DNA from 2 places in the Paenibacillus sp. KS1 genome. Region 1 is predicted to be linked to the other one. Evidence: predicted binding sites of a transcription regulator. Region 1 holds the regulator's gene; the other holds the start of a gene.

Evidence for each region. Region 1 encodes LexA, which represses DNA repair genes until DNA is damaged. Its sites were predicted from a motif close to CGAACATATGTTCG; they were not measured.
Region 2: recA (recombinase RecA) is a predicted target of LexA. The motif match lies at 4,614-4,627, and genes of this name have one in related genera.

What each region holds. Positions count from the first base shown of each region.
Region 1 covers NZ_MAIS01000024.1:63,287-71,438, forward strand. Annotated here, with positions in the region: gene BBG47_RS10470 (1,2-dihydroxy-3-keto-5-methylthiopentene dioxygenase) at 74-616, shown strand; gene BBG47_RS10475 (FixH family protein) at 754-1,200, opposite strand; gene BBG47_RS10480 (HAD family hydrolase) at 1,487-2,293, opposite strand; gene BBG47_RS10485 (hypothetical protein) at 2,350-2,880, opposite strand; gene BBG47_RS10490 (DUF896 domain-containing protein) at 2,945-3,160, opposite strand; gene BBG47_RS10495 (LysM peptidoglycan-binding domain-containing protein) at 3,340-3,702, opposite strand; gene lexA (transcriptional repressor LexA) at 3,979-4,608, shown strand; gene BBG47_RS10505 (DUF817 domain-containing protein) at 5,113-5,931, shown strand; gene BBG47_RS10510 (LysE family translocator) at 5,991-6,623, opposite strand; gene trpS (tryptophan--tRNA ligase) at 7,139-8,125, opposite strand.
Region 2 covers NZ_MAIS01000047.1:8,589-16,740, reverse strand. Annotated here, with positions in the region: gene BBG47_RS16430 (helix-turn-helix domain-containing protein) at 1-72, shown strand, start outside; gene BBG47_RS29965 (hypothetical protein) at 206-370, shown strand; gene BBG47_RS16425 (YajQ family cyclic di-GMP-binding protein) at 498-989, shown strand; gene rimO (30S ribosomal protein S12 methylthiotransferase RimO) at 1,147-2,475, shown strand; gene pgsA (CDP-diacylglycerol--glycerol-3-phosphate 3-phosphatidyltransferase) at 2,472-3,053, shown strand; gene BBG47_RS16410 (competence/damage-inducible protein A) at 3,181-4,449, shown strand; gene recA (recombinase RecA) at 4,702-5,760, shown strand; gene BBG47_RS16400 (regulatory protein RecX) at 5,831-6,511, shown strand; gene rny (ribonuclease Y) at 6,815-8,152, shown strand, end outside.

The sequences.
Region 1 (8,152 bases):
TTTCTTGCCCAAACATTTCCTCTGTACTATAATTAAATAAATAAATCGCATTGGGAAACGGGGGATTTTGCAAATGGCACAGGTACGTATCCGAAACACGAACGAAATCATAATTGGCGAAGAAAATGTTCGTTCTTTCCTATCAGCGCAAGGAGTGCTGTATGAACACTGGGATCCGAACAAACTTGCCCCATCTTTGCATGATAAGTACGTACTATCCGATGAAGAGAAGCAAGCCATTTTAGACACGTATGAAGGAGAAATCCGTGATTTGGCTGAAAGACGGGGCTATCGTACGTGGGATTTGATTTCTTTATCAGACGCTACTCCCAATATCGAAGAGCTGCTAAAGAAATTTGAACAGGTTCACACGCACACAGAAGACGAAGTAAGAGCTATTACGGCCGGAAATGGTATTTTCATAATTAAGGGAAGCGACGACATCGGTTATATGGATGTTGAATTGGAAGCTGGGGATGTAATTTCCGTCCCTGAAGAAAAGCCGCACTACTTCACTCTGATGGATAATCGTCAAATTGTTGCAGTTCGACTCTTCATTGAAACAGAAGGATGGATCGCGCATCCGTATTCGGATCCTTCTTTCCAACAGGCGTAATTCCTGAATTATCGGAATCATAATCGATAAAAAACGTCCCATTACTGATATTAAGAGGGGCAGCCCCACAAGATCCCGATTTGGATCTTCTGAGGCTGCCCCTTCTTCGCATAAATTCTTGTTATGTATTTAGATTCTTATTTTACAGTAAATTGCTTCTTCGGCATCGAGTGCATGTCACGAGCAGTCACATGAGAAATGACCGTGTAGGTACCAGCCTTATCAAACGTTTTCTCAATCTGATACGTGCCATCTTTCGTGAGCTTCCCCTCAATCTTCTCGTGGTCAGCCCCATCCAGCCACAACTCGAACTCTACTTTATCTGCATCATTTACCGCTTTCTCTTCTTGTGTGACCTGTGCAGAGATGGTGACAGCTTCATTGATTTTGACTTCTTCCGGCACTTGCAAGTTTACCTTAATCATTGCTGGCATCTCATTTTTGCTGTCCTGTTTATCACTGGAGCCATGACCTGCATGTCCTTCATGACCGCCACCTGCTGACGAGCTATTTCCACAACCGGCTAATAGCATTGCTCCTATTGCCATTGTTAGTACGATTAATTTACTCTTATTGTTGAACATAATCGTCGTTCACTCCTCAACTGTATCCTAGATTTATCGTATCACATTATAGACAGCATTCTCCAATTCCTCATGACTCCATTGGGCTATAATGAGCAACATTGTGTGACGATCCTATGACATTTGTCACATTCACCCTTGTAGTTTCATGTGGAGGGTAATCAAATTAAGGTACTCACACTAATCTTGCCGACACCTCGCGAAGATTACCGTATATCAAAAAGGCCTGTGATCCCACAGGCCTCTTTGTCATACACGCGGAGTAAGTAATTACATCCCCGCCGATTTATGATTCCTTCGAATTTATCTCATCAATAATTTGCTCAATTTCACGCAAGCTTGCAATCGTATATTCAGGGTGAATATTGCCAGACAATTCAACGCCTTTGCGGTTCAGCCATGCATGATGCATGCCAACATTCTGCGCGCCTAGAATATCCGTCGTTAATTTGTCGCCAATCATGATCCCTTCATGCGGTTCGATGCCGAGCAATGACATCGTGTGCTTGAACAGCTCTGGATCAGGCTTCCCTTGTGGATGATGTCCAGAGATAACGATATGATCGAAATAGGATAGAAGCTCACGCTCTCCATTCAGCTTCTCCTGCTGCAAATCAGGCGATCCGTTCGTTAACAACAATAGTGGATATTGCGCAATCAATTGTCGCAGCACCTCATAAGTCTCATCGTACACATACGAACGAGAACGACGTTCACTCATAAATCGCTCCGCCAGCTCGGCACCTAATGCATCATCAGGTTGACCAGCGGCTTGAAGACCTTGTGTCCATGCAGATTGTCGATACATCGGCGCAAGCTGTTCCAACAATCGAAATTCAGGATGTTCTCCCTCTGCGAATCTCCCCCACAGCGCTTCAAAGGGATTAATCCCAATATTCTGTGTGAAAGGATAAGTCTCATAAGAGGCAAACAATTCACGAGCAGCTTGACGAACGAATGCTTCCAATTGTTCTACATTGACCCCAGTCTTATCTTGCGCGTATTTACAAGTTGCAGCAAAAGCTTCCTCAACACAACGCTCATCCCATAACAAAGTATCATCCAGGTCGAACAGTACAGCACGAATAGCCAAGTTTCATCTCTCCCATCACAGCGACAATGATAACGAATCCTCTATATCGGATTTCTCTATTTTTTCGAGTCTTTCTTCGATGTATCTTCGAATTCAATCTTATGTTGATTTGCGAAGGAACGAAGACGTTCCCCCATTGCATTCGTATCATAACGATTCAGCACTCGCGAGAAAATCCAATTCGCACCTTTCCCCGTGTGTTCAATAACAACATAACCAGGTTGGATCGCAATTTTCTTCATATCCTTTGCAGACAGAGTACGGAGACGATTCCAGCGAATCGTAGATACCTCACCTGCTCCAACACGAAGAAATGGTCTTCTCAGGAATAATATAATCCCCAATCCGACGTAACACACGATTGTGATCCAATATAGAGTTGGATATTGATTGTCCGTAATGATACCGCCCAACAATCCATACATAATGGCGAAGGCGATTAAAGCGATTGGCATAATGAAGCTGCGTCCTTTAAACTCTTCGTGCGCAGGCTTGCCAGCAGCGAACGTCGGTTTGCCTTGCTTCATTCGCTGTTTGTTTAACTTTTCACTATTTTGACGGACTTTACGTTCCCAACTGCGAGACATGAATTCGCAACCCCCTGTATAGTAAACGAATAATGTGAATCCATCGTTATCGATGAAGGTTCATTTAATGAACGATCCCGTTCGATCCAGAGTTATCTGTTCCTTCTTCATCTTCTACATAGCGAATAGTGTCTAATTGATTGCGTACCTGCTTGCGGAATAGAACCAAATATTCCTCGCGCAGTTTCGCGCGTTCTTCCATTTCCTCATCGCTCAGCCCCACTGTCTTATGTTTGCGGGCCAATTCATTAATTCGTGCAATAAGCTTGTCGATATTCATCAGGTACCTCCATGTGTGTAAGCATATGTTCTACTTTGACATGGAGGTAACAGCTTGTCAAGCAAGCAGCAAGAAAGCTTTTATATCGCAAAAAAGAGGCCTCTTCGGGCCTCCAACCGTCTGCTCTTATGTATAGGAATGCAAAGCTTCTCAACCGTAAATTCGACAATGACCCCGACTCATCGGATCGGAACGAGCAATACTTCTCCTGCCGGTAAGATATCACCTTTCAATTGATTCATCTCAACGATTTCATATATAAACTGACGTGTATCCGTATGTTCTGGCTTATAAGAGGATGCAATCCCCCAGAGTGTATCTCCAGGCTGAACAAGTACGCGCTCCACAGCAGCTCCATTTACAATTTCCGTTTGGCTTTCATCCATGCCAAGCGCTTGAACAATGCTTCCACAAGTAATGAACAACAATACAATCAGGCTCATGATGAATCGAACACGTAAAGGAAACAAACGCTTCTTCTGAATAGGTTGTGAAGCTGTTGTCGACACCTTATAGATTGAACGATATGTTGTATACATCATAAATGAATCATCTCCCAAACACTTGTTCTGTTATCTTGTATAATTTAATCTAACACGAACACACGTTTGAGTCAATATTTTTTTAGAACGTTCGTTCCCCTCTTTATATTATCGAAAAATAAGCATTTAACCTCATTTAACTTTCTCTTGTTTCTCTCTCGTAATTTACGAACTTCTCACAATCTTTTTCTGCAGAATCTTTAGAACTTATGTTTGTACGAACGGAGGTTCTGTGGTATAATTTTGTCAAAAGAGTATTCATTGGAGTTGATACCCTTGTCTAAAATATCAAGTCGTCAACAAGCTATCCTTGATTTTATACGTGATGAAGTTCGAGCTAAAGGTTATCCGCCTTCTGTTCGTGAAATAGGCGAAGCCGTTGGTCTAGCATCCAGTTCCACTGTTCACGGTCATCTTGATCGACTCGAGAAGAAGGGATTCATTCGACGTGACCCTACGAAGCCTCGTGCTATTGAACTGCTTAGCCATGATCAATCTGAACGTTCAACAGACTTCTCTCGCTCCTTCGCACGCGTGCCGGTCGTTGGGAAAGTAACTGCAGGCGAGCCAATTACCGCAACAGAGAATATTGAAGATTACTTCCCTCTTCCTATGCATATGGTGGGAGATGACGAGAATGTATTTATGTTGTCGGTCATGGGTAATAGCATGATTGAGGCTGGTATACATAATGGCGACTTTGTCATCGTACGTCAGCAGCAGACTGCGAACAACGGTGATATCGTGGTAGCCATGACTGAAGAAGATGAAGCAACGGTTAAGACTTTCTATCGTGAGAAGGATCATATCCGCTTGCAGCCTGAGAATCCAACCTATGAACCGATTCGCTTACAGCATGTAACGATTCTGGGCAAAGTTATTGGTTTGTTCCGTGATTTTCATTAAGACATTACATTGATGCCTCGTTCTCTTCTTTTCATGAAGGGAGCGGGGCATTTTGCTTTCTCATTATTTCATATCATTTACTGAACAGTACCTGAACAATCTCATCTAGAAAAGAAGCAGTACCTTTCTTTTGCAGGAGTGGCCTTATGAACAAGACCGGGCATAACGATAACCCAATACGGAACACTTCTGTTTGCATCCATATTTGGCCTATTAAGTTGGAAGTTAAAATTAACGCTCTTTTCTATTCATAAAATTCGACTTCCTCTCCTTATCCTCATCGAAACAACTTCACCACCACTGTTCACTCTTTTGAACCCTGTTTTCGAGAGATTTATACCACATCGAATATATACACACATCAACTTTAGCAATAAATATTTATTGTATAACAATAATTTTTTATTGACTAAAAGCATGTATTTGAATAGGATAATACCTAATGATACACCTCGTATAACTGTTCAAAATTCATTTTTCACGAACACAAGGTAGGAGATAACTATGAATAACTTTTTCAAACTAAAATCATTCCTCAATTTTGGCTGGCACCAGGCAATGTCCTGCTTGTTCCCCGCTTATATTTTCGCGATGTTGGCACTCACGAAGGTCATTGACATTCCATTCATGCATCGCTATGATTTCCTATTGCTTGTTTGTATCTTGGCGCAGTTTCTAATGATCCGGTTTGGGATAGAAACAATGGATGAATGTAAAGTAATCTGTATGTTCCATTTCATCGGTCTTGCACTTGAAATATTTAAAATCCACATGGGATCATGGGGCTATCCGGAAGACGGTTGGTCTAAAATACTGGGTGTTCCTCTATATAGCGGATTTATGTACGCAAGTGTGGCAAGTTACTTATGTCAAGCGTGGCGACGACTGCAGGTCAAGGTAAATCGATACCCTTCTGCTTGGTTAACGATTCCGCTAGGTGCGGCGATTTACTTCAACTTCATGACTCATCACTTCATTTACGATTTGCGTTGGGTTTTGATGATTTTGCTATTCGTCATCTTCTTTAGAACCTACGTGGAATATACCGTATTAGGCGTGACACGAAGAATGCCGATTGTTCTGTCGTTCGTCTTAATCGGATTTTTTATATGGGTGGCTGAAAACATCGGGACTTTCTTGGGCGCATGGTATTATCCACATCAGACGAACGGCTGGAATCTCGTAAAGTGGGGAAAATTCAGCTCATGGTTTTTGCTTGTCATCGTTTCCTTCATGATCGTCGCCCATCTGAAGCATGTAAAAGGAGGACACTTCAAGAGAAATAGTCATACTCGCTTCAATGAGTCGACATTTCAGAAGTAAAACACAACCTTTTAAATACAAAAGCAAAAAACCTAGAACCCTAACAGCTCTAGGTTTTGTTACAGTATTCCTTGAATTGCTACTAAAAACTCATATAAGAAATACCCCGCGAACCCAAATAAAATCAGTCCTGCGATAATAGACATCCGCTTAATCATAGTCCGGCTCATGACTCTTCTCGTGACAGCCACAATGGCAAGCAACCCAACATCATGGAGGAGGATACCAGCTAATATTCCTGCACCTACGATTAGAAATTTTGCCGGTTGTGTCGTATCATACGAATCAGATAGCACCGCACCAAAAACGGAAATCCAAAACACAAGATTACCTGGCGATATAGCGACGAGCAGTCCATTTCGGTAGGAACTGAAAAATGATGCATTCGGTTTATCGCCAGTCAATGTAATGCCTTGATCCGAGTTTTTGATGGAATCATAGCCTAAATAAATTAAAAAGCATGCTCCGATAACCCACATAGGGATTTGAATAACAGGGATGGCAAGCACGGAAGCCAAGCCCATATATAAGGCAACGATTAATAAAAAATCAATGGTCATCCCACCTAATCCAACAGCCCAGCCATGCATAAATCCCTTTTTCATCCCTTGCTTTGTCATTTCAACGGTCATGGCACCTACAGGCATTGCAACGGCAAGCCCCGCTAGTAAATACGTGAAGAAAAGATTCAATTTCCAACACTACTTTCTATATGTAATAGTTGCTAGTCAATATACACTATACTATATAAATACATAATATTATATATTTATGCATGACAAACTTGAAAATATTTAGGCAAGTTGACACATACTAAAAATGAACCACTATTGATAGTGTATGTAAGAGGACCAAATACTTCATCATATTTAACTACTCAAAAGCTCCATTTGAGCGCATTTCTTCATCCGATAAATTCTGAGGTAAATTCGTTACAATCGTTCCTGGGTGATCAGATAATGCACGTACATTAAATTCCTCACCTCGTTTATCCAACTCAACTGCAAATAATGTCATGTATTGATTTCGTTCCCATCGGTGAACTTGCGTTCTATTTAAGTACACTATTTCATTCGAGTGATATAACTGAGCAAACAGCCAATTTCCCTAACATGTAGGAAATTGGCTGTTTATCTTCTACACAATATCTTAGCGTAGGGTTGAATGTATAAAGTTAATACTCTATTGGGTACAACAAACAATCAGCTTAGAAATAGTTCATACTCATTGCATCACGTATCTCTAACATCGTTTCTTTTGCTACATGGCGTGCTTTTTCTGTACCCGATATAAGAATTTCATCGACCTTTTTGGGATCGTTTTGATACATTCTTCTCCGTTCTCTCATTGGTTCAAGTAAGTGGTTGATACTTTGCGATATCTTTCGTTTGCATTCCATACATCCAATCTGCCCCTTTTTACAACTTTCATAAATCTCATCGGAGCCTTCTTTACGAAATGCTTGATGATAAGCGTAGACTGGGCAAATTTCAGGATGTCCGATATCCGTTTTATGGATCCGCGCAGGATCAGTTGTCGCTTTCTTTAGCTTCTCACTAACCTCTTCCTGAGTGGAGTCCAAATTGATCGTGTTACCTAGACTTTTGCTCATTTTATTATTTCCATCTAATCCGACCAGTCGTGGAACATCACCTACAAGTGGTTTTGGTTCCACTAACACAGGTTTGTAAAGTTGGTTAAACCGCCGGACAATTTTCCTTGTTTGTTCGATATGAGGAACTTGGTCTTCTCCTACTGGAACCAAAGTCGCCTTACAAAAGGTAATATCAGCCGCCTGGCTTACGGGGTAGCCCAGGAATCCGTAATACATATCATGGAATCCACGTTCTGTGGCTTCCGCCTTTATAGTAGGATTGTGACGTAACGAATTGACCGTAACAAACATGGAAAAATAAGTGGTTAACTCAGCAATCTCTGGGATCATACTCTGAATAAATATTGTTGCGCTATCAGGGTTAATACCTGCTGATAAATAGTCCAATGCCACATTGCGCAAGTTTTGTTTAATTAATTCAGGTTTTTCAAAATGAGTAGTCAGGGCTTGAACATCTGCAAGTATTAAAAAAGTTTCGTATTGGTTTTGCAACTCCACACGATTTTTTAAGCTGCCAACGTAATGGCCAAGGTGCAGTTTTCCTGTAATCCGATCGCCTGTCAAAATCCGTTCTTTCACTTATGTTCCTCCTCATAATGTTATTTC
Region 2 (8,152 bases), on a different contig from region 1:
GAAGCTCAGAAGCTGCAAACGGAGAAGCAAGGTCAAGCCTCAACGAACAATGCGAACCAAGGCTCACGTTAAGTAAGCGGTCTTTCCTTAGGCACTTGGTGTGAATTTCATCATGATACATGACATATTCACTTTGCGAGAGGAGACAATAATAGCTGCGGCGATCATTGTTATTCTCCAATAAAATCAAGTGAGGTGTCGAGCGATGGCAACCAGTTGGATCGTTACCGGAGCAGGTATTGTGGTCAGCTTGTTAGGGTATTACTTGACGCCAAGTGTTTGGGGGTACGGTGTGTTAGGCTTCGGACTGGCTCATATTTTGCTGGGCATTATTGATATGTTCCGAGCGCCAGCACGTGTCCGTTTTTAGACAATCGCATGCTACTGGGGCATTCTTTTGCAGGCTTAGGTCTGTGTAAGAATGCCTTTGTGTATATACATAACTATGATCATACAAAGGATTTGATTTGACAGCAGTATTTGTAAAGGGGGAGCTAATGATGGCGGACAGTTCATTTGATATTGTATCCAAGTTGGATCTACAGGAAATGAATAACGCGATTACACAAGCAATGAAGGAGATCGAATCTCGATACGATTTCAAAGGGAGCAAAAGTAAAATTACACTTGAGAAGGATGAAGTGATAATTGTCTCGGATGACGAGTACAAACTGAAAAATGTCATTGATATTTTACAGTCCAAAATGGCCAAGCGCGGCGTAGCCATTAAAAATATGGAGTTCGGCAAAATTGAACCTGCAGCTTCTGCTGCGGTACGGCAGCGAGCGAAATGCAAGCAAGGAATCGATCAGGATGTAGCAAAGAAAATTAACATTATGATCCGTGATTCGAAGTTAAAAGTAAAGAGTCAAATCCAAGGTGATCAGATTCGGGTTACTGGGAAAAGTAAAGATGATTTGCAAGCTGTTATGACGCTGTTACGAGGTGCAAATCTGCCGCTAGATCTACAGTTTACGAATTATCGCTAAACGATAGCCCATCATCACTAAGCTGCAAGAGGGAAGGATGCTGGGCTCTTTTTGCTTTTTTGACTCCAAAGTCATGCCTGTATTATACTTGATGAGGTACATAGACATACGGATGTGAAAATACTCCAATGGGAGTCTGCCTTATGGGGGATGTAAAATGACAGAAAAGATTAAAATCGTAACGTTGGGCTGCGACAAAAACTTGGTTGATTCCGAGATTATGTCCGGCTTAATTTATGAGCGTGGATATGAACTGGTGGAAAACGAAGAAGAAGCAACGGTAATCATCGTCAACACATGTGGATTCATTGATGCTGCTAAGGAAGAATCGGTGAATACGATCTTAAGACTAGCAGATTTGAAGGAAACTGCTGACTTGAAGGCACTTATTGTATCCGGATGCTTAACGCAGCGATACAAGGAGCAGCTGCTTGATGAAATGCCGGAGATTGACGGTATCGTTGGTACCGGTGATTTTGACAAAATCAATGATATTGTTGATGAAGCCCTGCAAGGAAGCAGGCCGATTCGTGTAGGCAATCCCGTATTCGATTATGATCGCATCCTTCCACGCAAAGTGGCGACTCCGCGCTATACGGCATATGTCAAAATAGCCGAAGGCTGCGACAATAACTGCACATTTTGCAGTATACCAATCATGAGAGGCAAGTTCCGCAGCCGTACAATGGAATCCATTCTTGCTGAGGTAGCTCAGCTTGCAGGACAAGGGGTCAAGGAGATTAGCCTAATTGCCCAAGATTCCACGAATTATGGTGTAGATTTATACGACGGTTTCAAGCTGCCGGAGTTAATGAATAAAGTAAGCAAAATTCCGGGGGTGGAATGGGTTCGTCTGCACTATGCGTACCCTGGATTTTTTACTGAGGAGCTTATGGATGCGATTGCGAGCAATCCGAAGATTTGCAAGTATATCGACATGCCATTGCAGCATAGTGAAGATAGCATTTTGAAGCGCATGAGACGTCCTGGTCGCCAGCGTGATTCCCGAGAGCTGGTGAATAAAATTCGTGAACGAATTCCTGGTGTAGCGCTGCGTACGTCTATTATCGTAGGGTTCCCTGGAGAAACGGACGAAGACTTTGACAGATTATGCGACTTCATCAGGGAGATGAAGTTCGATCGGCTTGGCGTATTTACCTATTCTTCCGAAGAGGACACGCCTGCAACGAGGCTGCCAGACCATGTGCCTGATGATGTTAAGGAGTGGCGTGCGAATACCCTTATGGAAATTCAGCGCCAAGTATCTAAAGAAGTAAGTGAAAAGCGTATTGGTGATATATTGGAAGTCCTTGTTGAGCGTTACGATGGCCGCAATGATGTGTTCATTGGCCGCTCGCAATTCGACGCCCCTGAAATTGACGGGGAAGTATTTATTTCCGGCCAGCCATTGAGTATTGGGGAAATTGTCAAGGTAAGGATTACTCATGCGCTTGAATTTGACTTAGCCGGGGAGGGTCTCGCGTGAATCTGGCGAACAAGATAACGTTAGTCCGTATTTTTCTTGTGCCAATAATGATGTTCTTCCTATTGGTGAACTTTGATTATTTGCCTGCGATTGAACTAGAGGGTTTCTCGATTACTTACAACCAGATTATTGCGGCCTTGATCTTCATTATTGCTGCAAGTACCGATGGATTGGATGGTTATATCGCCCGTAAACGCAAAATGGTTACAAATTTAGGAAAGCTGCTTGATCCACTTGCAGACAAGCTGCTCGTAGCGGCGGTTCTTATCTCACTTGTTGAGATGCAAAAATGTGATGCGTGGATTGCGGTTGTTATTATTAGCCGTGAATTTGCGGTTACTGGCCTAAGGCAAGTTGCCTTGCTCGAAGGAACTGTTGTTGCTGCAAGCAAGTGGGGGAAATGGAAAACAGCAACCCAAATTACGGCGATTGCAGCGATGCTGCTGAACAATTTCCCATTTGCGTTCGTTCATTTCCGTTTTGACATCTTGGCGACTTGGGTCGCTGCGTTAATTACCGTATACTCGGGAATTGACTACTTTGTAAAAAATAAAAATGTGCTTCACCTTTCGGATTGATAACGGAAGCTGATAGGTCAATAGGTGCTTTTTCCATAGTTCCGGCTCTCCGGGCAGGAAGGGGCACCTATTCACATTTATAGACTTGTAAAATGCTTGATAACGACTAATAGGGATGGTGGTTGGCATGAAAGCAGAGATCATTGCAGTTGGGACAGAACTGCTGCTGGGACAAATCGTCAATACGAATGCGCAATATATTTCGCAGCGACTGGCAGTGGTTGGTGTAGATGTGTTCTATCATACGGTTGTTGGGGATAATGCTGTGCGGATTCGACAATGTATTGAAACGGCATGCAAGCGTTCCGATCTGCTTATCTTCACAGGTGGTCTGGGACCGACGATGGATGATCTGACGAAGGATGTGCTCGCGGAGATGTTAGGCCGCAAGATGACCTATGATGAGCCAGCAATGGCCAAGATGACCGAGATGTTTGCGGGGCGCGGCATACAAATGGTCGAAAGCAATAAGCGTCAGGCGAATGTGATAGACGGCGCTGATGTACTGAAGAACTCGAATGGGCTTGCTGTAGGAAATGCCCTGCGGCATGATGGTACTACATATGTACTGCTTCCTGGACCACCTCGTGAAATGAAGACGATGCTCGATAATGAGGCGATTCCGTGGTTGAAGAGCCAGCAGCTCATTGATCAGTCTTCCTTATATACGCGGATGTTGAAGTTCGCAGGCATCGGTGAATCTGGGCTTGAGAATGCTCTTCTTGATCTCATTGAACAGCAGACGGACACAACGATTGCCACCTATGCTAAGGAAGGCGAGGTTCTCGTTCGATTAGCCGTCAAAGGGATAGATCAGCGCGTGGCAGATGTGAAGCTTGATCAGGTTGAACAGGAAATTCACAACCGATTGGGGATGCATTTGTATGCTGCCAAGGATGTATCTTTGCCAGTGGTGTTGGTGGAGCAGTTATCGCAGCTTGGCATGACCTTGTCCGCAGCAGAGAGCTGTACGGGCGGGATGTTTGCGGACATGATCACAGCTGTTCCGGGAAGCTCGCAAGTATTTGCCGGCGGGGCGGTAACCTATTCGAATGAGATGAAAGAGCGCATTCTAGGCGTGCCTCATGAACTGCTCGAGGGTGAAAATGCGCCTGGTGCGGTCAGCGAGCCAACAGCCAAGGCAATGGCTGAAGGGATGCGTGATATTGCAGATACGGATTTCACAGTTGCCATAACAGGCGTAGCAGGACCAGCTCACTCCGAGCGGAAGCCTGTAGGCCTCGTTTATATTGCGATTGCGGAGAAGGGCCGGGAAATCGTAGTGGAGGAGCTTCGTTTGAACGGAGATCGAGAAGGAATCCGCCGCCGTACTGTATATGCTATTATGTATCGATTGTGGAGAAGGCTGCAGGATCGAACAGTACATATTCATTAACAAATGTTGACAAATGAAGTAGTGGAGGATACAATCGAATCATAAGATACGGAAGAACCGTAACGAAGTGTATATACACGCTTTGTTGCGGTTTTTTTTGTTGGTGCACCAGATGTGGGTATTTGGATAATATGTAAATAAAAGTAATAAACGTTCGTAAAAAACGAATGTATGTTCGAAAAAATGCTTGGCAAACTGAATAAAACACGTTATGATGTATATATCAAACGAATCAGTGAAGGAAGTGAGTTTGTGTCAGATCGTCGCGCTGCGTTAGAAATGGCTTTGCGTCAAATTGAGAAACAATTCGGTAAAGGTTCGATCATGAAACTTGGCGAATCCAATCACATGCAAGTGGAGATTGTGCCAAGTGGATCGCTTGCATTAGATATAGCTCTAGGAATCGGTGGTTTGCCGAGAGGTCGTATTATTGAAGTATATGGACCGGAATCTTCCGGTAAGACAACGGTTGCACTTCATGCGATCGCAGAAGTACAGAAGACAGGTGGACAAGCTGCATTTATTGATGCGGAGCACGCATTGGATCCAGCATATGCGAACAAGCTTGGCGTTAATATCGATGAGCTCCTGTTATCCCAACCGGACACAGGGGAGCAGGCGCTTGAAATCGCGGAAGCATTGGTACGAAGTGGTGCAGTAGACATTATCGTTATTGACTCTGTTGCTGCACTTGTGCCGAAAGCGGAGATTGAAGGCGAGATGGGTGATTCCCATGTCGGCCTGCAAGCACGTCTAATGTCGCAGGCTTTGCGTAAATTGTCTGGTGCAATCAGCAAGTCGAAGACGATTGCGATCTTCATCAACCAGCTTCGCGAGAAGGTTGGCGTTATGTTCGGTAACCCAGAGACGACTCCTGGTGGCCGTGCCTTGAAGTTCTATTCCAGCGTTCGTCTTGATGTGCGTCGTGTTGAGACCATTAAGCAAGGTACGGACATGATTGGTAACCGCACTCGGATTAAGGTCGTTAAGAATAAGGTTGCGCCTCCATTCAAACAGGCGGACATCGATATTATGTATGGTGAAGGTATTTCTCGTGAGGGAAGCATCGTCGATATTGGTACAGAGATGGATATCGTGCAGAAGAGCGGTGCATGGTACTCCTTCGAAGGTGAGCGTCTGGGTCAAGGCCGCGAGAATGCCAAGCAATTCTTGAAGGAACATTCGGAGATTGCCCTTACAATCGAAAATCAAATTCGTGCAGCAAGCAATCTGACTACAACAATCCCTGATAAGGGTGTCAGTGAAGATGACGATGATGCATTTGAATTGGAATTAGGTGACGACGAATAATTTGTTGTTAGCTCAAGCACCTTCGCGTTAAGCGAAGGTGCTTCTATGTATTTGTATGGAGGAGAGTCGTTTGAAGGATAGCGAACGCATCGTAACGATTACTCGTGTAGAGCGAATCGAGAGGCAGGCAGGCCGTTATAAGATTCATTTCGATGGAGCGGAACCGCTAGAAGCGCATGAAGATGTGATGGTAAAGTTTCGGTTATTGAAAGGTACTGAGTTGTCTCTGGACTCGCTCACGGAGATATTGCGCGCAGACGAAGGGAATAAGGCCTACGTGCAGGCGATCAAGTATTTGCAACGCAAACCACGTACTCGCATTGAACTCGCCCGTAACCTAGCTCAGAAGGGCTATGAGGATGGGATTGTGCAAGAGGTGCTTGATCGTCTGGAACGTGAGTGGCTTGTCGATGATAAATCATATGCGATGCAGTGGGCGCATCAGCGCTTGAATCGACATATGAAGGGGCGCCGATGGATTCAGCATGAGCTGAAGCAGAAGGGAGTACAAGAGCGGCATATTGAGACAGCTCTTCATTCGATAGACCCAGATGAAGAGTGGAACAGTGCATTGTCCGCAGCTCGCAAAAAATGGCGGCAGACAAAGGGAGACCTGCATCTGCGCAAGCAGAAGGTCGCCGCATTCCTTGCACGTAGAGGCTATCCAATGGATATGGCTAGGCGCGCAGCTTACACTGCAGCAGATGAGCGCAGTGAAGAAGAGGAAGTTTCCCACGACATCGAGGAATAATAAAATGACCACTCACGTCATTTGCTTGACAATATCTTTTCTTGAATAATAAAATGAACATGTATCTTTATTTTCACGAGATCAATCTCCTCTTCCAGAGATTGATTTCTAATGATTCATTTCGCCAATTTAATGATTTCCGATTGTCGCCTCAAGGCGACGCCCGTGTATGCGCAATGCATACACATAAGCTGGCGTATTCGCGCCAGTCCATTGAGTTAATTAATGAATAGGGAAACTTGAAAACCACAAATGTAACCTGTCCCAAGCAGTGCTTGGAGGAACCAACGGGGAGGTGAGGCAATGAACGTTCAACTTTGGCTCGCGATCGTTCTCGTTGTGGCCGCATTGTTCTTGGGGTTTGGAATCGGATACCTGATTCGCAAATCGCTTGCCGAAGCGAAGATAACGAGTGCTGAACACGCCGCGGAACAAATTATGGATGGCGCACGCAAGGAAGCTGAAGCACTGAAGAAAGAAACGGTGTTGGAAGCAAAAGACGAAATCCATAAGCTTCGTAATGAAGCGGAGAAGGACATCCGCGAACGACGGAACGAAGTTCAACGACTCGAAAGACGCTTATTGCAAAAAGAAGAGTCGTTGGATAAAAAGTTAGAAGCGCTGGAACGTAAAGAAGAACAAGTAGCTGCTAAAGAGAGACGAATCGAAGAAACACAAGAACAGGTCGATCAAATTTGTCAGCAGCAAGTTACAGAATTGGAACGCATTTCGAATCTGACGATGGAAGATGCGCGTACAATTATTTTGACGAATGTAGAGCAAGAAGTGCGTCATGAAACGGCACAAATGATTAAAGAAATCGAGCAGCAGGCTCGTGAGGAATCGGACAAGCGCTCTCGTGAGATTATTACGATGGCTATCCAACGTTGCGCTGCAGATCATGTCGCAGAAACGACGGTATCCGTTGTTGCATTGCCGAACGAAGAGATGAAGGGCCGCATCATCGGACGCGAAGGACGCAATATCCGCGCGCTCGAGACATTGACAGGAATCGATCTCATTATTGACGATACGCCTGAAGCGGTTATTCTGTCCGGATTCGACCCAATTCGCCGTGAAATTGCAAGAACATCTCTTGAGAAACTCGTTGCGGATGGACGTATTCATCCAGCACGCATCGAGGAAATGGTGGAGAAATCGCGCAAGGAAGTGGACGAGCGTATTCGCGAATACGGAGAACAAGCTACGTTCGAAGTCGGTGTGCACGGATTGCATCCTGATTTGATCAAAATATTGGGACGTTTGAAGTTCCGTACAAGCTACGGACAAAACGTACTGAAGCATTCTATGGAAGTGGCTTATCTTGCTGGATTGATGGCAGGAGAGCTCGGAGTGGATGTAACGTTAGCCAAACGTGCCGGGCTGTTGCATGACATCGGAAAAGCGTTGGATCATGAAGTGGAAGGATCTCACGTCGAAATCGGCGTAGAGTTGGCGAAGAAGTATAAAGAACATCCTGTAGTCATTAACAGTATCGCATCCCATCATGGCGATTGTGAAGCAACATCCGTTATCGCTATGCTGGTCGCTGCGGCTGATGCCTTGTCAGCAGCAAGACCGGGAGCTCGTAGGGAAACGCTTGAAACATACATCAAACGACTTGAAAAACTGGAAGAGATT